2 regions of the Achromobacter deleyi genome follow, and region 1 is predicted to be linked to the other one. Evidence: riboswitches for the same ligand, from Rfam matches in the RefSeq annotation. Region 1 holds a riboswitch; the other holds the start of a gene.
The links. Region 1 has a riboswitch for manganese ahead of mntP (manganese efflux pump MntP). Riboswitches for the same ligand answer to the same signal wherever they lie in the genome.
Positions count from the first base shown of each region.

Region 1 (3,889 bases):
GGCCGACTGGCTGGGCCTGCCCGACCTGGGCCTGCGCGGCGCCATCTGGGACCTGGCGTGGCTCGACGCCGACACGCTCGCCGCGGTCCACGACGGCTGCCTGCTCGAGCGCTACCGCGCCGACGGCGCGTTGCTCGCGCGCCACGACGGCGGCGGCCGCGGCGCCGAGATCCTGCGCACCACGCCGCTCATCGTGCACGCCATCGCCCCGCCCGACCCCGCCGACCGCTTCCGCCGCGACTCGCGGCTGTACGCGCTGCGCGGCGACGAGCTGACGGCGGTGCGCGACGAGGACGGCCAATACACCTTCAGCGCCAGCGCCGACGGCCGCGTGCTGGGCCGCCGCGACCGCATCGACACGCGCCGGCGCGCGGCCGGCGACGTGCTGCTGGACCCCACCCTGACCGACGCACGGCGCCTCGACCTCGGCCACTACGACTGCTTCAATCACTACCTCGGCATCAACGGCGCGCCCGACCTGTTCACGCTGCAGGGCACGCCGCCCGGCTCGCACGAGGGCAAGCACCTGTGCCGGGTCCACGCCGACGGCCGCCTCGAACGCCTGTGGCCGCTGCTCAAGCCGGACGGCACGCCGGCCAGCCACGCCATGGAATGCCGCGGCGCCTACGTCGACGACGCGCTCGGCGCCGGCGTGGTGATCGCCGGCAAGCACTACTCGCCCACGGTCGGCAACGCCTATCGCGGCTTCATCTACCGCAAATCGCTGGCGCGCGGGCAGGAACGCTGGCGCCACGCCACCCCCGCCTCGGCCAGCGCCATCGTGGTGGCAGACGGCCTGGTGCTGGCCGCCTTCCTCGACGGCAGCCTGATGCTGATCGACGCCGCCAGCGGCGACCTGCTGCTGGCCGCCAGGGTCCGCATCGGCGGCATCGCCACCGTGCTCTACGCCCTCGCCGCGCATGGCGGCAAACTGGCCGTCGGCACCCTCGACGGCCGCATCGCGATCGTCGACCTGGCTACCCTGCGCACCCTGCGCGCGACCCGCGGCGGCATCGATCTGGCATGATGAGGCCATCGCGGGCGCCGCCGCCCGCTCCCCTTGAACCGATCGCCCACGCCCATGCACTACACCCAGGACCCCGCCACCCCGCCCGCCCCCACCGTCAGCTTCGACGACTTCATGAAGGTCGACATCCGCGTCGGCACCATCATCGCCGCCGATCCCTTCCCCGAGGCGCGCAAGCCGGCCTACAAGCTGACCATTGATTTCGGCGCCGGCGTCGGCGTCAGGAAAAGCTCGGCCCAGATCACCGGCCGCTACACGCTCGAGCAACTGCCGGGCAAGCGCGTGCTCGGCATCGTCAACTTCCCGCCGCGCCAGGTCGGCCCGGTGCGCTCCGAAGTGCTGGTGCTGGGCCTGGCCGACGCCGCCGACCAGACCGTGCTGGTCACGCCCGAACTGGACGTGCCCGACGGCGCCCGGCTGACCTGAACCTGAAAATTTAGCCCGGCGCGCCGCGCCGTTTGCTACACTGCAAGCCTCCCTGGGGAGTAGCCTCTTCCGGCCCCGTCCGGAAGCGCCCGCGTCAACACTCTTGGCCCTTCTGGCCATGGCGCCGGCAACCGACACGGTTTGGCGAGACCACGGACTTTTCCATAGCTCTTGACCGGGCGATATGGAAAGTCTGTGTGTTTCGCCCGGTCGGAGCCTCTCCCGCATGAACGCCCTCTCCACTCTCGTCCTGGCCTTCGCCATGTCCACCGACGCCTTCGCCGCGGCGGTCGGCAAGGGCGCCGCCCTGCACAAGCCACGGCTGTCCGAAGCGCTGCGCACCGGCGTGATCTTCGGCGTGATCGAAGCCATCACGCCCGTGATCGGCTGGGCCCTCGGCTCGATGGCCGCCCAGTTCGTGCGCGACTGGGACCACTGGATCGCCTTCGGCATGCTCTGTGTGCTGGGCGCGATGATGATCCGCAACGGCCTGGGCGCCGACCAGGAGGAAGCCACGCCGGTCGGCCGCCATTCGTTCTGGCTGCTGGCCGCCACCGGTTTCGCCACCAGCATCGACGCCATGGCGGTCGGCGTCAGCCTGGCCTTCATCGACAACAACATCGCCGTCACCGCACTGGCGATCGGCCTGGCGACCATGCTGATGGTCACCTTGGGCGTCATGATCGGCCGGCTGGTCGGCAGCGTCGCCGGCAAGCGCGCCGAAGTGCTCGGCGGCCTGGCGCTGATCGGCATCGGCGCCACCATCCTGTACGAGCACCTGAAGGCGTAAGCCGCCCGCCGCCGCGCCCCCGTCGGGCGGGCGCGGCACGCCCGATCAATAGCGGACGGAATCACCCCGATCGCGCCTTGAGATCGGGCTATCCTCACTCGCTCGTTGCGGCGCGAACGCATGATTCGTCCCTGCCCGGCCACCAAGGCGCATCCTGCGCCGGCCTGCGCGCCCAACCGGGAACGACGCGAACAGGATGCAACCCCCATGGCCTTGAAACACTACCGCGACCTCGACGTCCACGAAGCCGCGAAGGCCCGCATCCGGCTGGTGTTCCAGAACTTCGAACGGGTCTGCGTCGCCTTCTCCGGCGGCAAGGACAGTTCCGTCACCCTGCACCTGGCGCTCGAGGTCGCGCGCGAAATGGGGCGCGGCCCGGTGCACGCGGTCTTCATCGACCTCGAAGGGCAATACCAGGCCACCATCGCGCACGTCGCGCACATGTTCGACCGCGCCGACATCCACCCCTGGTGGATCTGCCTGCCCATCAACCTGCGCAATGCCTCGAGCCTGCGCGAACCCTACTGGTGCACCTGGGAGCCCGGCCGCGAGGCCGACTGGATCCGGCCGCTGCCGCGGCATCCGTCCGTCATCAACGACCCCGGCTATTTTCCGTTCTACCGCCATCGCATGGAATTCGAGGAATTCGTGCCCGAATTCAACCAATGGCTGTCGCGCGACATGCCCACCGCGTTCCTGGTCGGCATCCGCTCCGACGAATCGCTCAACCGCTATCTGGCCATCAAGCGCCGCACCAAGAAATGCGCCTGGACGCCGCCCGGCACGCACAAGCCGCTGGCCTGGAGCACGCGCGACAAGCAGCGCAACAACGGCGTCACCTTCTTCCCGATCTACGACTGGAAGTTCGAAGACCTGTGGCGCTACACCGGCGAAAACGGCCATGCCTACAACCACCTCTACGACCAGATGCTGCGCGCCGGCGTGCCGTATTCGCAGATGCGCATCTGCCAGCCGTATGGCGACGACCAGCGCAAGGGGCTGGACCTGTTCCACAAGCTCGAGCCCGAAACCTGGTTCCGCGCGGTCAAGCGCGTGCAGGGCGCCAACTACGCGGCGCGCTATTGCCGCCAGCGCTTCCTCGGCTATCGCGGCGGCCTCGGCCTGCCGCCCACCTTCGGCACCTGGCGCCAGTACAGCCAGTTCCTGCTCGACAGCATGCCGGCCGCGCTGCGCCTGGTGTACGCGCGGCGCATCGACGTCTTCATCGCCTGGTGGGAACAGCGCGGCCATCCGCTGGCCCTGTGGCCCGACGCCGGCATCCCCGACCTCGAAAACCGCAAGGCGCAGCCGTCGTGGCGCCGCATCGGCCTGTCGCTGCTCAAGCAGGACATGGCGCGCTCGCTGTCATTCGGACCGGCGCGCCGCGACATCGACAGCCTGATCCCCGCCGCCGAGCGCCCAGTGCCATGACGCATCCCCTGAAACACTACGATTTCCTGCTGCTGCGCTCGTACGACGACGAAGCCGCGTTCTTCGCGCAGATGGGCCGCTTCTTCGCCAGCGCCACGGTGCGCCGCGACTGCGGCGGCTACCCCTTGAACGACGGCCCGCGGCATCGCTGGTTCATCGTCCGGCGTCACCACCATGCCCGCGTGCTGGGCTTCATCAGCATCGAACTGCAGAGC
Region 1 is NZ_CP065997.1:3,542,116-3,546,004, reverse strand. It holds gene I6I07_RS16265 (PQQ-binding-like beta-propeller repeat protein) at 1-1,027, shown strand, start outside; gene I6I07_RS16260 (tRNA-binding protein) at 1,082-1,453, shown strand; yybP-ykoY riboswitch at 1,496-1,674, shown strand; gene mntP (manganese efflux pump MntP) at 1,680-2,243, shown strand; gene I6I07_RS16250 (DUF3440 domain-containing protein) at 2,451-3,674, shown strand; gene I6I07_RS16245 (N-acetyltransferase) at 3,671-3,889, shown strand, end outside.

Region 2 (3,889 bases), 3.2 Mb from region 1:
TGGCGCACAGCGGGATTGGCGCTCAGCCGGCGGGCTTGCGACATCAGTTCGGCGCGCAGCTCGGGCGGGCAGTTCACGGTGATGCAGGCCGAAGCCATGCCGGGGTCGCGGCCCTGGTCGATCTGCACTTGCGACACGTCGAGTCCGGCCGCGCTGAAGTCCAGGCAGATCTGCTTGCGCAGAGCGCCCAGTTCATCGCGCGGGCAGATGACCGTCAGGCGCGAGGTGCCGCGGCGGCGGCCCATGGCGGTGGCACGGTCCACGCCGGCGCGGCGCAGGAACAAGTCGAAGAAACGCATAGCGGCCTCCATTGCGTAATGGGGAGCGGCTTTCGCGCATACGCGCGCACGCAGGCACACGGCGCATGGCGGGCGGGCACGAAAAAGACGTGCGCGAACGCAGGCGCTGCGACTAGCGGCGGTTCTGGCGGTTTACGTTGGGGAGAATCCCGGCAGGCCGTGGGCCTGCGCTGCTGCCCGGCAAGAAGCCCGGGGCTTGGGATACAACCGCAACCTGTTCAACAGGCTGCGGCAGATGGAGTTCTGCGTGGTCCTGTCAAACAGCGACGTCGATGCAAGATCGACTACTTTCGCCGGAATCGGTATTCACGAAGACTGCTCCTGGGATGGATAACGGGCCAAATTTTACGCGGGTTTCCACTGATGGACAAGGTTTATGGGCAGAAAAGGCCGCTTTTGTGCAAAAAAGGCGCGGGGCTTCTGCGCCGCGCGCCTTCAGGCCCACGCCGCCCTTGTCAGGCGTAGAAATGCCAGCCCAGGTAGGCCGCGAACAAGGCGTAGAAACCGCCCACCGCGGACAGCGCCGGTACGCTCATGCCGGCGCGGCGGAAGCGCAGCCACAGCAGGCCGATCGACAGCATGGTGAACAGGCCGGCGGCCAGCAGCGGGCCATCGAGCAGCCACGGCGTCAGGAAGATACCGAGCGCGCTGGGAATGGTGGCCTGGATCATCATGGCGCCGGAGATGTTGGCCAGCGCCAGCCGTTCCTTGCCCTGACGCACCCAGATCAGCGCGTTCATGATCTCCGGCAATTCAGTGGCGACGGGCGCCAGCAGCAGCGCGGCCACGTGCGGCGAGGCGCCCATGGCGATGCCGAGCATTTCGATCTGGTTGACGAACACGTGCGAGGCGCCGGCGATCACGACCAGGGCCAGCAGCGTCTGGGTCGCGGCCCAGAACATCGACGGATTGTCGTCGCGCGGACGCAGCTTGAGCGGCTCGAGGTCTTCGCAGTCGATGCATTCCTCGTCGTTGCTCAGTTCGCGCTTGATGTACAGGCCATAGGTGGCCAGGAACAGGATGCCCAGCCAGGGCTTCCAGGCGAAGGCCAGCAGGCCCAGTCCGACCTTGAAGACGAAGATGCCCATGAACCAGGCCTGGTCGCGGGCCAGCCGGCGCTGGTCCGCGTTGATACAGTTGGCCTGCGCGGGCTGGCCGCGGCGCGCGCGCCACAGGGCCAGGCCGACCACGGCGTAGGCCAGCGTCGCCAGCACCAGCGGGCCGCCCATGGCCGCGCCGACGCCGATGTCCTTCTGTTCGGGGGTTTCGCCGAACACCACGGCCATGAAGGTCACGGCGCTCTCGGGCAAGGCGGTGCCGAACGCGGCCAGCACGGTGCCGGTCGCGGTGGCGCCAAGCTGGAAGCGGTGTCCGACCCATTCGACGCCATTGACGAAGAATTCGCAGGCGAGATAGATCACTGCCGCGGACAGGAAAAACAGGAACAGGGTGAGCAACATATAGACGAGCCGGACGAGCAGAAACCAATTGGCGCGACGTCGCGGCTCGCCCGGCCAGGGTGAACGCAACGCGGCCAAAGGTCTCGCCTGGCTGATCCATGCGCGGGCGGGCCGCGACATGGAGACCGTTAGCGCCATGGAGTTCTGGCGACCGCTACGCGGTACCGAACCACCAAGTCTGTTGACGCTAACTCCTTTGGGGACAAAGGATGGCTACTCCCCAATGACAGTGCGGCGATTGTAGCAGCGCGCCCATGACAGTCCAATGAATCCCTGCCCGCGGCGTGGAAATGGACGCGGACTGTCGCATCCGCGGCACGGCGAGTAAAGTAAACGGCATCTCAGCTTCCCGCCGGGCCGCGCGCCCCTGCCCCTCATGAGCCTGCCTCCCGCCGATATCGCCCCCTTCGCCGCCCGGCGCCAGCGCCTGATGGAGCGGATGCGCGCCGACGGGGGCGGCATCGCCATCCTGGCCACCGCGCCCGAGGCCATCCGCAACCGCGACGCCGAATACCCCTACCGGCACGACAGCGACTTCTTCTACCTGACCGGCTTCACCGAGCCCGGCGCCTGGCTGGTGCTGATCGCCGGCGCCACCGACCGCGCGCTGCTGTTCTGCCGGCCGCGCCATGTCGAGCACGAGATCTGGGAAGGCCGGCGTTTCGGCCCGGAGGCCGCGGCCGAGCATTTCGGCTTCGACGACGCGCATGCGCTGGACGCGCTCGACGAACTGATGCCCAAGCTGCTGCTGGACCTGCCGACCCTGTACGCGCCGCTGGCCGGCGACAAGCGCACCGACGGTCGCCTGCACCGCTGGCTGGCGGCGGCGCGCGAGGCCAGCCGCGGCGGCCACCAGCCTCCCATGCGGCAACAGGACATCCGGCCGATCCTGGCCGAGATGCGGCTGGTCAAGGACGCCAGCGAGATCGCCGCGATGCGGCGCGCGGCCAAGATCTCGGCAGGCGCCCACGCGCGCGCCATGCGGGCGGCGCGCGCCGGCATGCGCGAATACGAACTGGAAGCGGAACTGCTGTATGAATTCCGCCGCCATGGCGCACAGGCGGTGGCCTACAACAGCATCGTCGCGGCCGGCGCCAATGCCTGCGTGCTGCACTACCCCGCAGGCAAGGCGCTGCTGCGCGACGGCGACCTGGTGCTGATCGACGCGGGCTGCGAAGTCGACAGCTACGCCAGCGACATCACCCGCACCTTCCCGGTCAATGGCCGCTACAGCGGCCCGCAGCGCGCGCTGTACGACCTGACGGTGGCGGCGCAGGAAGCCGCGGCCCAGGCGACCGCGCCCGGACGCGGCTGGAACGACGGCCATGAAGCCGCGGTGCGGGTCCTGGCGCAAGGCATGCTGGACCTGAAGCTGCTGAAGGGCTCGCTGGACGGCGTGATCGAGTCAGGCGACTACAGCCGCTTCTACATGCACCGCACCGGCCACTGGCTGGGCCTGGACGTGCACGACGTGGGCGACTACCGCCAGCCGGGCGGCGGCCCCGGCGCCGAGCGCCCCTGGCGCAAGCTGGAAAGCGGCATGATGCTGACGATCGAGCCAGGCATCTACGTGCGCCCGGCCGACGACGTGCCCGAGGCCTACTGGAACATCGGCATCCGCACCGAGGACGACGCGCTGGTGACGGATGAGGGCTGCGAACTGATCAGCCGCGGCGTGCCGGTGCAGGCCGGCGAGATCGAGGCGCTGATGCGCGAATGAGAGAGCGGTCGCGCGGGCCCGGTATGGCACGGGCCCCGGCCTGGATGGCGGCCCCGGCCTACAGCGTCAGGCCTTCGAGCCAGCCCATCGCCACCCACACGTAGACCACCACCATCGCGATCGCGAACATCGACACGGTGGCGCCCACCAGGCACGCCAGGATGGCGACCAGCACCGGCCCCCAGCCAGTCTTGGGAGACGGCGGCAGCCCGGGGTTGTAGAGGCGGTCGAACTTCTCATCCGGCATCAGCGAGAACACCGCGCTCTCGATGAAGCCGTCGATCATCGGGATGAACAGCAGGAAGAAGGCCGGGTTGTCGTACCAGACCGGGTAGTAGCGGAACGCGCAGAACAGGCTGAGCAGCGCCAACGCCGTCACCAGCCAGGCATGGCGCCGGCCCAGGTACCAC
Region 2 is NZ_CP065997.1:340,693-344,581, forward strand. It holds gene I6I07_RS01450 (hypothetical protein) at 1-299, opposite strand, end outside; gene I6I07_RS01455 (sodium:calcium antiporter) at 755-1,759, opposite strand; yybP-ykoY riboswitch at 1,839-1,993, opposite strand; gene I6I07_RS01460 (aminopeptidase P N-terminal domain-containing protein) at 2,136-3,479, shown strand; gene I6I07_RS01465 (TM2 domain-containing protein) at 3,538-3,889, opposite strand, start outside.
Region 2: linked by a shared signal. The riboswitch ahead of I6I07_RS01455 (sodium:calcium antiporter) and the one ahead of mntP (manganese efflux pump MntP) in region 1 are both predicted to bind manganese.